Regions from separate parts of the Saccharopolyspora sp. MMCC62 genome, predicted to be linked through region 4. Evidence: riboswitches for the same ligand, from Rfam matches in the RefSeq annotation. Region 4 holds a riboswitch; each other region holds the start of a gene.

Region 1 (4,193 bases), on a different contig from region 4:
CGACTCACCGCACCGGAGAAGGCGCTGCTGGACGAATGGCTCGACCGCGTCCAGGGAAGCGGCCCGCCCTCGCCCGAACGCTGATCCCGCGCGCGGCGGACCCGATCGCAGCACTTCCGGAACCGAACGAGGAACCACCGCGCGCAGCGGCGCATCCGCGGCACCGGAGCACGGCGCGAGGTCCGATCCGGAGCAGGAGGAGAAGATCGTCGTCGAGCACCACCGGACGGTTCTCGGTGGCGTCCCGGACAAGGCGGTCGCCGACCACGTCGAGCCCCGGCACGACCAGGATCGCCCCGAAGCGTTCAGCGGCTTCCCGGCACATGCGCGGCGGCCGGACACCAAGCGCGTCGGCGCCGAGCGAGACAGGGCGGCCACGCATTCCCACCTGATCCGGGAACCCGGTCTACCGGCGCGCGCTCGCGGACCGGTTCTGGCCGGACGACGGGAAAGTCGTCGAGCACCAGGACGTCATCCGAGGCGCCCGCACCGATTCCGGCAACGCGAACGGCGTGTTCCGACCGGTCCGCCGGCCCGACTTCATCGGCCCTGGGCGAGCAGCGCGAGACGGGAGGGTAAAGTGGGGGATGATCTTGATCGAGATCGTCCCCCACCGCTGTGACCAGCATCGGAGCGCCCCCGGCAGGACTCGAACCTGCGACCTAAGGATTAGAAGTCCTTTGCTCTCTCCAGCTGAGCTACGAGGGCCCGCACATCGCTCGCGTGAGCTGCAGCAAGCAGGGTAACCGGCCGCTCCGTCGACAGTGGTACCGACGCCATCGGCGTTGCAGAGCCGGTATCGAACGGCAAGCTGATCGACAGCTGCACGGCGGAATTCACGCCGGAAGATCACAGAGGAATCACCGCGCACGCGTCGGGGCCGCCGCGCGATTCCGCGCGACGGCCCCGACGGCTCCCCCTCAGGAGCAGGATTCCGGCTGCACCTTCAGCACGTCGTCGTCCTGGCCGACACCGGTGAACGCGTACTCGTCGACCGGCGTGGCCACGCCGTCGCGCACGTCGAAGGCGACCCGGGAGCCGTCGTACGACGGCTCGGTGGTCTGGCTCTCGTTGGAGGCGGCCAAAGTGATCAGCACCCGGCCGTCCGAGCCCGCGGGCGCGCACTCGTAGCCGACCCGCGCGCCGACACCGCCACCCTCGGTGATCTTCAGCGGCTTGCCGTCCTGCGTCGTCAGCTCGCGCGGCGCGCCGTCGGCACCCAGGTCCCAGACGCTGAACCACGTGGTGTTCGCGCCGATGGACTCGGTGACCAGCACTTCCTGCTTGCCGTCGTGGTTGACGTCGAGCACGCGCATCGGCTGCGTGCCGAAGGACGGGTCGCCGGTCAGCACCGCCTCGGTCACACGTCCGTCCACAGTGAACTTCAGCGACTGCTGCGCGCCGTCACCGATGGCGGAAAGCTGCGCGGTGTCCGGAGTTCCGTCCCCGTTCAAGTCCACAACGGACGTCTCGCTCGAATCGGCGGCGGCGATCCCCGCCGGCACCAGCGCCATCGCCGCCGCAGCCAGCGCACCGATCCCGACGCCCGCCCGAATTCCGTTCTTCCCCACAGCAGGTTCCTCCCGATCGTTTCGTCGCACCGGGGCGGAGGAAACTCCGTCCCGCCCCCTCACCTGTTCGTAAGACGCCCCGCCGCGCGGCGGGTTGCCCGCGGTTCGGAGAAGTTTCCGGCGGGGCGGCGCCCGGGTGATCCGGAACGCGAGGCCTTGTCTTCCCGCCAGAAGCAAGTAGCCTCCGAAGTGCTGGTGGTTCGCACAGCTCTGCGAAAGCGGAGGTGCGCGAGGCAAGAGGGAACCCGGTGCGAATCCGGGACTGCCCCGCAGCGGTGAGTGGGAACGAACGCCGTCACCGGTCGTCACGACCGGTCACAGCACTGAGCGCGAGCTCGGGAAGCGACGGCCAGTAGAAGACCCCGGTTCCACCGGGAAACGCCCACGAGTCCGAAGACCTGCCGCCGGTGCGCGCGTCCTCGTGACGCGCGCTGTTGCGAGGTCTCGCGGGAAGACCCTGGACGACGAGCCGCCGCGTGCGGCGACGTGTGCCCGGATCATGCCCGCTCGACCTCGCAGAACTGCCGTCCAGCTCGCGAGGAGAGAGCGTTGACCAGCACAATCGGATCCACCGTGCTCGGGTTTCCCCGGATCGGACCGAACCGGGAACTGAAGCGGGCACTGGAGAGCTACTGGAAGTCCCGCACCGGTGAAGCGGAACTGCGCGAGGTCGCGCGCACGCTGCGCACCGACACGTGGCGTTCGCTGCGCGACGCCGGGCTGGACTCGGTGCCGGGAAACACCTTTTCCTACTACGACCAGGTCCTCGACGCCGCCGTCACCTTCGGCGCGATCCCGCCCCGCTTCGCGGAACTGGGGCTGAACCCGCTCGACACCTACTTCGCGATGGCGCGCGGCGTGGAATCCGCGCCACCGCTGGAGATGACGAAGTGGTTCGACACCAACTACCACTACATCGTCCCGGAGATCGGGCCGGACACCGAGTTCCGGCTCTCCGACCAGACCGTCGTCGACCAGTACCACGAGGCCGCCGAGCTGGGCATCAAGACCCGCCCGGTCCTGGTCGGGCCGCTGACGTTCCTGCTGCTGTCCAAATCGCAGGACGGCGCGCCCACCTCGTTCCGCCCGCTGGACAAGGTGGACGAGCTCGTCAGCGCCTACGCCGAACTGCTCGGTGAGCTGCACCGGGCCGGGGTCGAGTGGGTGCAGCTGGACGAACCCGCGTTCACCGCGGACCGCTCGCAGGCCGACCTGGACGCGCTGCGCGCCGCCTACCAGCGGCTCGGCGAGCTCTCGGAGCGGCCGAAGATCCTCGTCGCGTCCTACTTCGGCGACCTCGGCGACGCGCTGGACGTGCTGGCCTCCTCCCCCGTCGAGGCCGTCGGCGTGGACCTCGTCGCCGGGAAGCGCACCGTGGACGAGCTGCCGTCGGTGCCCGGGCTGCGGGAGAAGACGCTCGTCGCGGGCCTCGTCGACGGGCGCAACATCTGGCGCACCGACCTGGACAAGGCGCTCACCACCGCGGCCACCCTGCTCGGCCTCGCCGGTGAGGTCGCCGTCAGCACCTCCTGCTCGCTGCTGCACGTGCCCTACGACGTCGACGCCGAAACCGACCTCGACCCGCAGGTCGCGTCCTGGCTGGCCTTCGCCGCGCAGAAGGTCGGCGAGGTCGTCGTCCTCGACCGCGCGCTGCACCAGGGCCGCGACACCGTCGCCGAGCAGCTCGACGACGCGCGGCGGCGCATCGCCGACCGCGCGGGAGCCGACCGGGTGCGCAACAACCGGGTGCAGGCGCGGCTCACCTCGCTCAAACCCGAGCACGCCCAGCGCGGCGACTACGCGAACCGGCTCGCCGCGCAGCGGAAATCGCTGCGGCTGCCACCGCTGCCGACGACCACCATCGGCTCCTTCCCGCAGACCACCGACGTGCGCAAGGCGCGCGCCGCGCTGCGCACCGGCAGCATCGACCAGGCCACCTACAAGCAGCGGATGCGCGACGAGATCGAACGCGTCATCCGGTTGCAGGAAGACCTCGGGCTCGACGTGCTCGTGCACGGCGAACCCGAGCGCAACGACATGGTGCAGTACTTCTCCGAGCACCTGGACGGGTTCGCCAGCACCCACAACGGCTGGGTGCAGTCCTACGGTTCGCGCTGCGTCCGGCCGCCGATCCTCTACGGCGACGTGTCCCGGCCGCAGCCGATCACCGTGGAGTGGGCGAAGTACGCGCAGCAGCTCACCGACAAGCCGGTCAAGGGCATGCTGACCGGGCCCGTCACCATCCTCGCCTGGTCGTTCGTGCGCGACGACCAGCCGCTCGGCAGCACCGCCGCGCAGGTCGCGCTCGCCATCCGCGACGAGGTCAAGGACCTGGAGAACGCGGGCATCCGGGTGATCCAGGTCGACGAGCCGGCGCTGCGCGAACTGCTGCCGCTGCGGTCCGCCGAGCACCAGGAGTACCTGGACTGGGCGGTGCGCTCGTTCCGGCTCGCCACCTCCGGCATCGCCGAATCCACCCAGATCCACACCCACCTGTGCTACTCGGAGTTCGGCGACGTCATCAACGCCATCGTCGACCTCGACGCCGACGTGACCAGCATCGAAGCGGCCCGGTCCCGGATGGAGGTCCTCGACGACCTCAACGCCGTCGGGTTCGGCCGC
Region 2 (4,193 bases), 200 kb from region 4:
CCAGCACCACGTCGTTCCACCGCGCCCCGGACAGCGAACCCAGCAGCCAGAACAGCACCCCGCGGGTCTGCTCCGCGTCCGCCGACGTGATGACGATGTAGGAAGTGAGCGCGGAGAACAGCTGGGTGCCCGCGACCCCCGCCAGCACCGTGTGCCCGGCCGCGCCGCCCGCGATCGTCGCCAGCAGCAGCACCAGCGCGAACGCCACCAACGCCCCCGCGAACGCGCCCGCCGTCAAACCGATGGCCCCGGCACCCAGGCCCAGCACCACCACCGACACCGCACCGGTGGAGGCCCCCGCGGACACGCCGAGCAGGAACGGGTCCGCGAGCGGATTCCGCAGCAGCGACTGGAGGACCGCCCCGCACACCCCCAGCCCGGCACCGCAGATCGCCGCCAGCAGCGCCCGCGGCAACCGCAGCTGCAGCACGATGCCCTGCCCGATCCGGGACACGCCGGTGTCCACCAGCCCGAGCCGGTGCCCCACCACGCTGCCGACGTCCGCGACCGACAGGTCCGCGGGCCCCAGGGTGACCGCGGCGGCGATCGACAGCAGCAGCGCCGGAATCCCGGCCAGCACGATGGCGGAGGCGGGCAGCCGCCCCGCCGTCACCGCTGCCGGTCCAGCTCGACGAGGCGATCCGCGAGCCGCTCGATGCCCTGCACGGTGCGGAGGCTGATGTTCAGCTCGGTTCCGGTCATGCTCAGCAGGTGGTCGTCGCGGACCGCGGCGAGCCGGGACACCGCCGGATCCTCGTGCAGGAACCGCTCCTTGGCCGCGAGCCCGTCGCCCTCGCCGTCGCGGGTGAGGTCGCCGAGCACCAGCAGGTCGGGGTCGCGGGCCAGCACGTCCTCCCAGGACACCTGCGGCCACATCGAGGTGACGTCGCCGTAGGCGTTGCGCACCCCCAGCTCCCTGGCCATGATCGCCGGAGAACCCGTGGAGCCCGCCACGTACGGGGATTCGGTGCGGGCGAACCAGAACAGCACCGAGGTGTCGCCGCGCGAATCCAGCCCGGCGACCTGCTGCCGCGCCGCCTCCACCCGGCCGCGCAGCTGCTCGGTGAGCGCCCGCCCCCGCTCGGAGACGCCGAACAGGTCGGCGATGTCCTGCACCTCCTGGTAGATGTCGGCCAGCTGCACCGGTTCCGGCAGCGGCGCCTCCTCCGGCAGGCAGTTGCTCGGCGACAGGTAGGTCGGCACGCCGAGCTCGGTGAACCGCTCGCGGTCGGCGACGCGCTCATCGGTGAACATGGCCTGGTAGCCGGCGAGCACGATGTCCGGTTCGGTGCCCAGCACGGACTCGAACGACGGGGTGTTCTCGGCCAGCTTCGGCACCCGCGCGTTCGCCGCGGCCAGCGGCGGGTCGATCGGCTCCGTCCAGGTCGCGGTTCCCACCATCCGGTCGGCCAGGCCGAGGGAGAGCATGATCTCGGTGGTCGACTGGTTCAGCGACACCGCGCGCCGCGGCGGCTCCTCGACGGTCACGTCGGCACCGCAGTTGCGCAGCGTCGTCGACCCGGCACCGGAAGAGGGGCCGGCGGCGGGGGCGGCGCAGGAGGCCAGCACGGTCGCGGTCAGCGCCACCAGTCCGGCCCGGAACGCGCGGGTACGCGAGAACGGCATGTCACGTGGTTCCTCACCCCGGACCCATGCGCGGGGCCCGGCAGGCTGCGATCCGGCACCGAGCTCGGTGTCCGGGGAGCCAGCCAGGTCTTCGGGCTCGGGTTCGCCGGGCGAGGTCCCCTTCCCGGACCGGTGGTCCAGTGGTCGCGGCCGTGCGGCCGTTCCTCGCCCATCGCCCCTACCGCTGCGCGTCAGCTCCGGCTTCCGACCGGATTCCCTGCCCTCGCGGGCGCGACTGGCTCCCGAGCACCCTAACCGGACATACCAGCCCACCATCAAGGTGATGTTCCTCGCTGCGGGCGCCGCCACTCGTTCTGCCTTCGGGAGTGAGTGGCGGAACCTCGGCGCTTTCCTCCCTGCGGGATCGTTTTCACCGGTGACTCCGCCACATGCGACAACGCCGTCCTCGCGAGGAATCAGCTGAGAACCCGCTGCGGTGCCGGTGTCCCAGGTGGTCGTCGGCTCAGCGGCTTCGCCGCCGACAGGAAAGAGGGAAGACCGTTCGGTGCTCGCTACGGCGTCAGGTCGGTCGCAGCATTTCTTGGATGTGGGCCGGTGCGGGGGTTCGGTCTTCGAAGAGGCATTGCATCTGGTAGCCGTCGGCGGTGGCGGCGAGCCGGTCCGCCGCCGGGGCGGGCAGCACTTCGGCCAGCTTGTCCCGCAGGTGGACCAGCGAGGCACGGCTCACCGCGCGGAACTCCGGGTCGCGCATCCCGAGGACGTACAGCTCGTAGGTGACGACGCTGGTGCCGCGCTCCGCGGTGAGGTGGTGGTGGATCAGCTCGGCGAGCCGGGCGACGACGGTCTCGGCGGTGACCTCGCGCAGCCACGCGTCCAACGAGTCGGCGCGGGACCGCAGCACCCGCCTGCTGGCCTCGATCAGCAGCGCCCGCACCGAATCGAAGTGGTAGGCGACGGAACCGACGGGCACCCCTGCCTGCTGCGCGACGGCGCGCGCGGTGACGCGGGCGGTGCCGCCGTCGCGGATCAGCTCGATCGCGGCGTCCACGATCCGCTCCCGGCGTTCGGGATCATTCGGGGTGTTCTTCGGTCGCACGGCGTTCCTCCCGCGAATCCCGCTTCGCCAGGTTGATCATCGCGACGCCGCCGATCACGCAGACGACGCCGAGCCATGCCGCCGGGGACAGGTGGTCGGCGAACAGCACCGAGCCCAGCAGCGCGACCCCGGCCGTTCCCGCGCCGGTCCAGATCACGTAGGCCATGCCGAGCGGGATCACCCGCAGCGCCCGCGCGAGCAGCACGACCGCCGCACCGTAGCCGATCACCGCGACCGCCGACGGCACCGGCGCGGTGAACCCGGCGGAGGCCCGCAGCGCCAGGGTGGCGACGATCTCCAGCCCGATGGTGCCCGCGAGGTGCGCCCACGCCCGCCGCGCTGCGCTCATCCGCCCATCCCGGTGCCGAGCAGCGCGATGCCGAGCAACGTCACCGCCATGCCGCCGAGCTGCACCCGGTTGGTGCGCACCGCGAAGAAGACCCGGTCCACCGCCACCAGCACCACGGCCGCGGCGCCGGTCCACACCGCGTACACCAGCCCGACCGGCAACCGCTGCACCAGCCAGGACAGCAGCACGGTCGCCACCGCGTACCCGGCGATCGCCCCGATCCCCCAGCCCCAGCGGGTGAACCCCCGCGAGGCGCGGGTGCACAGCGACCCGCACAACCCCGCGACGATGGCCAGGCACAGCACCAGGAACGTCATGCCGACCAGAGTATGTACGCCTGTTCATACTTGGCAAGGGGCCGTCCGCCCGGGCCCTGCGGCGTCGGCGTGCGGTGATCGGTCAAGCTGGTCACCGGGGCCGCACCACCCGCTCGGCGGCTGCCCGCGCGCCGGTGGTGCGGTACTGACGAGCAGGGGATTCCTGGGGAGGAAGCATGGGGCTCGACGACGGGCCGGGTGCGGTGCGGGCGGGTCGCGCGGCGCGCGCCGTGCTGGCGGGCGCGCGGTCGTTCCGCGCCGCCGCGCGCGGGCTGCTCGCCGAACCGGACCGGCTGCGCGAGCGGGCCCGGCGGCAGTACGACGCGTTCCGGCAGCGGGAGGCGTGGGAACGGCTGCGCGCGATGCCGGTCGGCAGGCTCCGCGACGCCGCGCGGACCAGGCTGCGGCTCGGCGAGCTGGAGCGCGCCGGATACCGCACCGTCGCCGACGTGGCCGCCGCGACCCCGGAACGGTTGCAGACCGTGCCCGGTGTCGGACCGGCCACCGCGCAGGAGGCCGCGGCCGCCGCCGCGCGCCTCGCGCGGGCGAGCGCGCAGGACGTGGTGCTGCGCATCGACCCGGACCGGCGCGACCCCGAGCACGCCGCGCTGCTGGCGACCGTGCGGGCCTGGGAGCTCGCCGGGGAGCGGGTCTCCGCGCAGCAGAAGGAGATCCGGCGCGGGCTCGCCGCGCTCGACGAGCTGGAACCGGTGGCGCAGCGGACCGGCAGCAGGCTGCGGATGTGGTTCACCGGCGCCGCCCGCCGCGGCAGCGCGCTGGACGCGCTGGCCCGGCTGGACGGGCTGCTCACCGAACCCGGCATCCGGCGCGTCGCCGCAGCTGC
Region 3 (4,193 bases), on a different contig from region 4:
GAACGGTGGCCTTCCCGTCGGTGAGCAGCACGAGGAGCGGGCGCCTGCGCGGGTCGCGGGTGCGTTCGGTGCCGATGACCTGGTGGACCTTGAGCAGGCCGGTGGCGAGCGGGGTGCGGCCGCCGGTGCGCAGGTCGCGCATCCGGGTGGCGGCGATCTCGACGGAGGAGGTGGGCGGCAGCGCGAGTTCGGCCTGGTCGCCGCGGAAGGTGATGACGCCGACCTTGTCGCGGCGCTGGTAGGCGTCGCGCAGCAGGGAGAGCACGGCGCCGCTGACGGCGGACATCCGTTCGCGGGCCGCCATCGAGCCGGAGGCGTCGACGGCGAACAGGACGAGGTTGCCTTCGCGTCCTTCGCGGACGGAGCGCCGCACGTCGTCGCGGTGCAGCACGAGTCCGGGACCGGTGCGGCCGCGGGAGCGCTGGTGCGGGGCGGCGGCGATCAAGGTGGCGGGCAGGTGCACGCCATGACCGTCCACTGTGGATGATCGAACGGTCTGGCCGCTGCGGGAGCGGGCGCGGGACCGCCGCCCGGGGGCGCCTTCGCCGACGCCGGGGACTTCGAGCAGCCGGGCGCGGAACGCGGGTGCGGGCGCGGCCGGGGGCTTGTTCGCGGGGGCCTGGCCGGGGCCGTCCTCGCGCCGGGAGCCGCCGTCGCCGTTCGGCGCGGGCGAGTCCGGCGGGGTGGGGGCTTCGCCGCCGCCGGGCCCGTCGGGGCCGTCGTCCGGTCCGCCGTCGGGCGCGCCACCGCCGCCTCCGCCGGGGCCGTCGTCGGGGCCGTCCGGCGGTTCCTCACCGGAGTCCTGGTCCGCGCCGGAGTCCTGGCCGTCCGCGGGTTCCTGCTCGGCGTGCTGGGCGGCGTCTTCGAGGGCCTGCTGCAACTGGTCCTCTTCGACGCCGGGCTCGTCGAACGGGTCGCGGCGGCGCCGGTGCGGCAACGCGAGCCGGGCCGCGGCTTCGACATCGGCCTCGGCGACCTCGTCGGCGCCGCGCCACGCGGCGTGCGCCACGGCGGTGCGGGCGAGCACCAGATCGGCGCGCATCCCGTCCACGTCGAAAGCGGCGCACAGCGCGGAGATCCGGCGCAGTTCGGCGTCGGGCAGCCGCACCGATTCGACGCGGGAGCGGGCGTCGGCGATGCGGCGGGCGAGCGCGGCGTCCTCGGCGGCCCACTGCTCGGCGAAGCCGGCCGGGTCCGCTTCGAAGGCGAGCCGCCTGCGCACCACTTCGGTGCGGGTGGTGACGTCGCGGGAGGCGGCGACCTGCACGGTCAGCCCGAACCGGTCGAGCAATTGCGGGCGCAGCTCGCCCTCTTCCGGGTTCATGGTGCCGACGAGCAGGAAGGAGGCGGCATGCGTCACCGACACGCCTTCCCGCTCCACGTGCGCGCGCCCCATCGCGGCGGCGTCCAGCAGCAGGTCCACCAGGTGGTCGTGCAGCAGGTTGACCTCGTCGACGTAGAGCACGCCGCGGTGCGCGGCGGCCAGCAGCCCGGGCTGGTAGGCGCTGACGCCTTCGGTCAGCGCGCGTTCGAGGTCGAGGGAACCGACGAGCCGGTCTTCGGTGGCGCCGACCGGGAGTTCCACGAGTTCCGCGGGCCGGGTGGTCCCGGAGACCTCGGCGTGCGGCCCGTCCGGGCACTGCGGGTCGGGCCGCCGCGGCTCGCAGCCGAAGCGGCAGCCGGGCACGACGTCCAGCGCGGGCAGCAGCGATGCGAGGGCGCGCACCACCGTCGACTTCGCGGTGCCCTTCTCCCCCCGCACCAGCACGCCGCCGATGCGCGGGTGCACCGCGTTGAGCAGCAGCGCCAGCCGCATGTCGTCGTGCCCGACCACGGCCGTGAACGGGAACCGCGGGCTCGCGGGAGCAGTCATGCCAGGTGTTCCTTCCTCGGGTCTCGGACGCCCCGATGTCGGCTGGGCCTGGGCGAGGCAGTGTCCTGGCTCCCGGATCAGCGCGGAACTCCGGCCTTCCCAGGCGGCGCCCGGTGGCTCGCGGGGGAGATCCGCTCCCCGGTCACAGTGGCGCCGACCGCACCGGATTCGCACCGGTTTCCTGACCTGCCCTGGCTGGGACCAGCGAGCATCGTCGCATCCCCGCGACGGGCGAGGAACCGCCGCGGCTCGCTCAGCGCAGCGAGCCGGGGTATCGGTGCATGTCGACGTGCGGGATGCCGTCTTCGAGATACTCCTCACCCGAGGGTTCGAAGCCGAATCCGCGGTAGAACTCCAGCGCGTAGGTCTGGGCGGAGAGCACGGCGGGGGCGCGCTGGATCTCGGCGAGCGCGGCGCGCATCAGCTTGCGCCCGAGGCCGAGTCCGCGGGCGTCCTTGGCGGTGGCGACGCGGCCGATGCGGAAGGTGCCGTCGGGGTCTTCGAGCAGGCGCAGGTAGCCGAGCACGTACCCGTCGGCGGAGTCGATCCAGAAGTGCCTGGTGGTGGTCTCCAGGTCCCGGCCGTCCAGTTCCGGGTAGGCGCACTGCTGCTCGACCACGAACACGTCCACGCGCAAGCGGAGCATGCGGTAGAAGTCCTCGGCGTCGAGGTCGGCCGTGTAGGCGCGGTGGACGGCGGTGGCGAGCGGTTGCAGGGTCACCCCCACGGGATATCACATTCCGGCTACGACACCCGGGGTCACCTGCGGTGGAAGTAGCGCACACCACGTCCCGCGGGACCGGGCGCGCGAGCCTCGGGGCAGGTCGGTGCTGCGCACGGCTACCCGCGCACCGCCGCGGCGCGAACCCCGGGTGGCGCCGGCCCGTCCCGCGGTGCGGGACGGCGGATTCAGAGCCGCGCGGCGACGTCGTCGGCGACCCCGGAGATCCGGGTGTACACGCCGGGCGTGCCGGGCCGTCCGCAGCCGGTGCCGTAGGAGACGACGCCGATCAGCCTGCCGTCGGCGACGAGCGGCCCACCGGAGTCCCCGGCGCACGCGTCCCGGCCCCCTTCGGGCGGGCCCGCGCAGACCCGCGTCCCCGGTTCGTAGTCGGGGTAGGCGGCGCGGCAGTCCGCATCCGAGCTGATCGGCACGTCGGCGGAGCGCAGCGTCGCCGAGGTGGGCCCGGTCTCGGTGGTGTAGCCCCAGCCGTGGACGCGCGCCGGGGTGCCGGGCCGGTAGCGGGCGATCTCGTCGGCGCCGACCATCGGCAACACCTCGTCCGGCACGGGCGCGGCCAGGGTCAGCACCGCCACGTCGTGCCCGCCCGTCACGCCGCGGAATTCGGGGTGCACCCACACGTCGTCGACGGGCGTGTCGGCGCCGCCGGTGGTGCGCAGGTCGGTGCGGCCGGTGACCGCGCGCAGGTCGGCGGCGTCCCGGCCGTCGACGCAGTGCGCGGCGGTGACGACCTTGATCTCGGTGACCAGGGTGCCGCCGCAGAACTGGCGCCCGCCCTGGTCGGTGAGCGCCACCGCCCACGGCGCGGCGTGCTCGTCGGCGCCGCCGAGCACGCGTTCCTGCGCGGGGTCGGCGGCGGCCGGGGCGGCGAGCGCGGCGGCGGCCGCGGTGGCGGCGGCCGCGCTCCCCGCGGCGATCCGGGCGAGCGGGCGGGATCGGTCGGGCACGGCGGCCTCCTGGGCGTGCGGCGGCGTTCGGCGGCACACGGTAGCGGTCCGATCACCGGCGGCTGACGAGGGCGAGCTCACACCAGGTGTTGATAATTTTTCGTTAAGATGGACTTCGGCGGGAAAAAATTCGGATCACTGCTTCGGCGAAGCCGGTTCGTCCCGTCCGTTCAGTTCAGATCTTCGGTGACCGCGACGACGCGGACCCGAGATCACCCCCGATCCGGTGAAACCTCGACCGGTGGGCCGCGCGCTCACCGGCGCCGTCGCGCGCGCGTCGACCAGGCAAGGAGCGAACTCGTCATGCTGCTGGACTTCACGACCCTGCCGGCGTTCCTGCTCGCCAGTGCAGTGGTGGTGCTGACGCCCGGGGTGGACGCGTTCCTGATCCTGCGGATCTCGCTGCGTCAGGGCATCGGCCCCGGGCTGCGGGCGCTGGCCGGCATCCACACGGCGAGCGTCCTGCAGGTGGCGCTGGTGATCTGCGGGCTCGGCGCGGTGATCACCAGCCACCCTGCGGTGCTGGCGACGCTGAAGTGGGCCGGCGCCGCGTACCTGGTCTACCTGGCGGCGATGATCGTGCGCGGGTTGTGGCTCACCCGCGCCGAGACCGGCGACGGGCTCTCCGGCG
Region 4 (4,193 bases):
GCACGCCGAGCCATCCGGCGAGCGGCAGCACGATCAGCAGCGTCAGCGCGGTGAGCAGCCCGGTGGTGGCGGCGTTGCGGGTGATCTCGTCGAGCACGGGCCTGCCGGTGCGCAGCGAGGTGCCGAGGTCGCCGTGCAGCACCCCGCCCGCCCACTGCGCGAACCGGGTGCCCCAGGGCAGGTCGAGCCCGAGCCGTTCCCGCAGCACCCGGACCTGCCCGGTGTCGGCGTGGTCGCCGAGCACGACCTGCGCGGTGTCGCCGGGCAGCAGCGCGGTGAGCGCGAACACGCCGACGGCGACCGCCGCGATCTGCACGAGCGCGACGCCGAGCCGGGGCAGCACCGCGGCGGAGACCCGCGCGGCGGGCGCGATCAACCCACGCTCACCCGGTCGAACCTGGCCCAGTCCAGCGAGTTCGGCGGTGCGCCCCGCACTCCGGAGACGGCGGTGGAGGTGGCGACGTTCCAGCCGCTGAACCCCCACACCACGTTCCCGCTGCCCTCCCGGGCGAGCCGCTGCGCGCGCACCAGCAGATCGGCGCGGCGCGCGTCGTCGGCGGTGGCGAGCGCTTCGGCGTAGAGCGCGTCGAACTCGGCGGACCGGTAGCCGGTGTAGTTGTTGCTCCCGGCGTCGGAGGTCATCCGCTGCCCGAGGAACGTCGGCACCGGCAGCGCCGCGGTCCGGGACAGCGAGGCGACCCCGTGCTCCTTGATGTCGGAGAAGTACGTCTCGGACGGCCCGATCCGCGGTGACACCCGCATCCCGGCTTCGCCGAGCTGCTGGGCGATGAGGCTGGCGGCGGATTCGAAGTAGGGGTCGACGGAGCTGGTCTGCAACTCCCAGCTCAGCCCGTCGGCGCCGGCCTCGCGCAGCAGCGCCCGGGCCCGGCCGAGGTCGCGCGTGGGTGCGGGCAGATCCGCCGGGTAGTACTTCAACCCGGCGCCGAACAGGTCGTTGCCGAGCCTGCCCTGGCCGCTGAGCGCGATGTCCAGCAGCGCCTGCCGGTCCAGCCCGGCGCGCACCGCCTGCACCAGCCGCGGATCGGAGAACGGTGGCCGGTCCACCTTCAGCAGCAGCGCCTGCATGGTGCCGAACGGCGCCGAGTGCACCCGCGCCCGGCCGCCCTGCTCCAGCAGCCGCACCGAGTTGGCGCTCACGTCGTGCGCGTAGTCGACCTGCCCGGACAGCAGCGCGTTGACCCGCGCGCTCTCCTGCTCCATCGGCACGAATTCCAGCTCGGCCGGGGTGGCGGGTCCGGACCAGTGCCGGTCGAAGCGGGTGAACACGGCGGGCCCACCCGGTTCGAACGAGACGAAGCGGAACGGCCCGGAGCCGACGGGCGCGGTGAAGTCGGTGGTGCCCGCGGGCACGATCTCGGTGGCGGGGGCGCCCCACGCGGAGGGGAATTCGAAGTTCGGCGAGCCGAGCACGAGTTCCAGTTCAGTCGCCGAGATCGCCCTGCTGGCGCCGAAGTCGACGTCGGCGAAGTGCGAAGCGGCCTGCGCGGCGGTGGCGTCGTCGGCGATGCGCCGGTAGGTGAACAGCACGTCCTCGGCGGTGACCGGTCTGCCGTCGTGGAATTCGGCCGGGCGCAACCGGATCCGCCACCGGGTACCGGTCGGGTCGGGCTGCCAGCTCTCGGCGAGCCGCGGCACCACGCTCATGTCGTCGGCGTACCCGACGAGCGTGTCGAACAGGGCTTTGGCGCGGGCCTGGTCGACGAACAGCGAACCGGTGTGCGGGTCGAGCGATTCGGTGGCGCCACCGGCGGGGAACGCCAGCCGCAGCCTGCCCGCGCCCGCCCCGGAACCGCCCGCGCAGGACACGAGGGGAACCGCGGCGATCGCGCCGGCCACGCCCGCCAGCAGCCGCCTGCGGCCGAGCACGCCGCTCACGCGGCGCGGAACGGTTCGGGAACCGCGAAACCGGGTGTGTGCGGGAAATCCGGGTGCACTGCGTACCTCCTCCGGGGCTCCGCGACCCCGTGCGAATCGGTACGACGGTGCCAGTCTCCTGGCTCGCGGATCGACGTCGCGCCCGGCCTTCCCATCGGCTGCCCGACAGTGGCCCTGGTGGACGCGGCTCCCCGTTCACAGTGGCGGGACCGCACCGGATTCACACCGGTTTCCTGCACACCGTCGCATTGGAACGACTCGTCAACTTTTCAGCCCGCGTCGTCCCTTGTCAAGGAAGTGTGAATCGCCCGGCATCCCGTCACCGCGGGTCGCGGCCCGATCGCCCACCGCCCGCGGACGGCCGGGCCGCAGCGGCGATCGCCTTCCGGAGAACGGCGGCGCCGCTCGGCCGCTGGACGGTCGAGGGGATTCCCGCGTTCGGCGGCGGAGGGCCCGCGGAACGGCGGCGGCCGCGCCCGCACCGGGCAGACTCACGGCACCCGCCGACGATGACGAGGAGCCGCCATGCCCACGCCCGGTTTCCCACCCGGAACCCTGGACGCCACCGGGTATCCGATCTGGCTGTCCGAACTGGACGTGCCGGGACCGAACCACACCGCGCACCTGGTGCGCGACCTGGAACCGGTGCGGGCGCTGGAGATCCTCGGCGCGGATGCCGCGTCGGCCGCTCCGTGCACGCTGCCCGAGCAGCGGCCGGACGAGTTCACCTCGCTGCCGCGCGCGGCCCTCGGCGACCCGCAGTGCCTGTCGGTGCTGCTGGCGACGCGCATCGGTGGCTGGACGCTGGTGTTCGACGACGCGGGCAGCACGTTCCAGGTGGGCGGCCTGGACACGATGCGCGCACTGCTCGGCGGGATGCGCACCGGCGACTGGTCGGCGCTGCAGGACGAGGCCCCGCCGCGGCCCGCCGCGCAGGCTCCCGCCGAGGCGCTCTCCGCGTCCGGCGGGCCCGCGGTGATGCTGCACGCCAACATCAGCGGGCTGCTCAGCATCGACTACGCGGTGGACGGTTCCCGGGTCTACAGCACGACTTCCGACGACATCGACCACGAGACCGAGCCGCCGCCCGCCGCGGTGCGCGCGGCCGCGGCGGCCGCGGGCATCGTCGAACGTCCCCACCTGGAACCGGGCGAGACCGACGAGGCGGCGGTGACCCGCATCGGCTGCGCGCTGGCGGGAGTGACGTGGACGATGGACGACCTGCGCGCCGCGCCGCTCCTCGCGGTCGCGCTCGTCTGATCACCGACGTCCGGTTCCGCCGCGCGGCTCGGGTGGTGTCGCCGGGCCGCCGCGGGACGCCGGTGAGTTCGGGTCCTCGGTCGAGTTCGGTTCGCGCGGCGGGACGTCCGCCGTCGGCCGGTCAGGCGAGCGCGTCGGCGACGAGGTCGCCGAAGGTGCGGTACTTCGCCGGGGCGCCGTCGGCGGTGTCCCAGACGCAGGCGGTCCAGCCGCCGTCCGCATCGCCGGAATCCGGGCTCAACACCCAGTACACGCCGTCCTCGTGGTCGGCGATGAGCAGCGAGCGGCGCAGCACGGCGAGTTCGTCGGCGAAGAAGTCCAGGTCCGCCCAGGCGTCCATCAGCTCGCCGCGCAGGTCCTCGAACCGGCCGATGCCGTCGAGCCGGAACAGGCCGTGCAGCTCGTCGCCCGACTCGCTCCAGCCGTCGCTGATCAGCAGGAAGTTCCGGAAGCTCGGCGGCAGCGCGCATCCGAGGCGTTCCTCCGCGGCCTGGACGGCGTCCTCGGTGGCGGGTTCGCGCCCGAGCCAGCCGGTGCGGCGCTGCTGCTCGGAGACCGCGATCCGCCCGTCGGCGACGAGCTCGCGCAGCATCCGCGACGCGAGGTGCGCCGCGCTGTGCGCGCGCAGGAAGCCGTGCCACTCCTCCACTGTGGACGGTGCGGTCATGCCGATGCCCCTTCGAAGATCAGGATGGTCCGGCGCAGAGTTCCCCGATCCGGTCGCGCGCCGCACCCTCCGGAGCCGGAAATCCGCTCAACCGGGGGAGAACCTCCACCTGGACGCATCCGGAACCGGGTTGTCGGTGCCGTGGTGCACAGTGTCGCCGACGAACCGATCGAGCTGGAGACGACGATGTCCGCACCCGCATTCCCCGCCGCAGCACTGGATTCCAGCGGCTGCCCCGCCTGGATCTCCGAACTCGGCGCGGAGGACCCGCACCAGATCGTGCACCTGGTTCGCGACCTGCAGCCCCGCGAGGCGCTGGAGTTGCTCGGCGGGCGGCTGAAGCACGCACGCCCCTGCACGCTGCCCGCGG

The links. Region 4 has a riboswitch for cobalamin ahead of AC29IT_RS18455 (ABC transporter substrate-binding protein). Riboswitches for the same ligand answer to the same signal wherever they lie in the genome.
Region 1: it holds a riboswitch for cobalamin, as region 4 does, so the genes downstream of both, metE (5-methyltetrahydropteroyltriglutamate--homocysteine S-methyltransferase) here and AC29IT_RS18455 (ABC transporter substrate-binding protein) in region 4, are expected to answer to the same signal.
Region 2: it holds a riboswitch for cobalamin, as region 4 does, so the genes downstream of both, AC29IT_RS17785 (ABC transporter substrate-binding protein) here and AC29IT_RS18455 (ABC transporter substrate-binding protein) in region 4, are expected to answer to the same signal.
Region 3: it holds a riboswitch for cobalamin, as region 4 does, so the genes downstream of both, AC29IT_RS23850 (putative cobaltochelatase) here and AC29IT_RS18455 (ABC transporter substrate-binding protein) in region 4, are expected to answer to the same signal.

Annotation. Positions count from the first base shown of each region.
Region 1 is NZ_JBYKCM010000005.1:370,824-375,016, forward strand. Features, by position in the region: gene AC29IT_RS15045 (TetR/AcrR family transcriptional regulator) at 1-84, shown strand, start outside; tRNA gene AC29IT_RS15050 (tRNA-Arg) at 635-708, opposite strand; gene AC29IT_RS15055 (hypothetical protein) at 921-1,571, opposite strand; cobalamin riboswitch at 1,751-1,991, shown strand; gene metE (5-methyltetrahydropteroyltriglutamate--homocysteine S-methyltransferase) at 2,121-4,193, shown strand, end outside.
Region 2 is NZ_JBYKCM010000007.1:102,909-107,101, forward strand. Features, by position in the region: gene AC29IT_RS17780 (FecCD family ABC transporter permease) at 1-613, opposite strand, end outside; gene AC29IT_RS17785 (ABC transporter substrate-binding protein) at 610-1,626, opposite strand; cobalamin riboswitch at 1,691-1,881, opposite strand; gene AC29IT_RS17790 (TetR/AcrR family transcriptional regulator) at 2,147-2,683, opposite strand; gene AC29IT_RS17795 (DMT family transporter) at 2,658-3,032, opposite strand; gene AC29IT_RS17800 (DMT family transporter) at 3,029-3,349, opposite strand; gene AC29IT_RS17805 (DEAD/DEAH box helicase) at 3,526-4,193, shown strand, end outside.
Region 3 is NZ_JBYKCM010000011.1:68,692-72,884, reverse strand. Features, by position in the region: gene AC29IT_RS23850 (putative cobaltochelatase) at 1-1,873, opposite strand, end outside; cobalamin riboswitch at 1,932-2,057, opposite strand; gene AC29IT_RS23845 (GNAT family N-acetyltransferase) at 2,127-2,594, opposite strand; gene AC29IT_RS23840 (S1 family peptidase) at 2,783-3,562, opposite strand; gene AC29IT_RS23835 (LysE family translocator) at 3,866-4,193, shown strand, end outside.
Region 4 is NZ_JBYKCM010000007.1:298,903-303,095, forward strand. Features, by position in the region: gene AC29IT_RS18450 (ABC transporter permease) at 1-376, opposite strand, end outside; gene AC29IT_RS18455 (ABC transporter substrate-binding protein) at 373-1,896, opposite strand; cobalamin riboswitch at 1,988-2,154, opposite strand; gene AC29IT_RS18460 (hypothetical protein) at 2,422-3,156, shown strand; gene AC29IT_RS18465 (SMI1/KNR4 family protein) at 3,278-3,823, opposite strand; gene AC29IT_RS18470 (hypothetical protein) at 3,965-4,193, shown strand, end outside.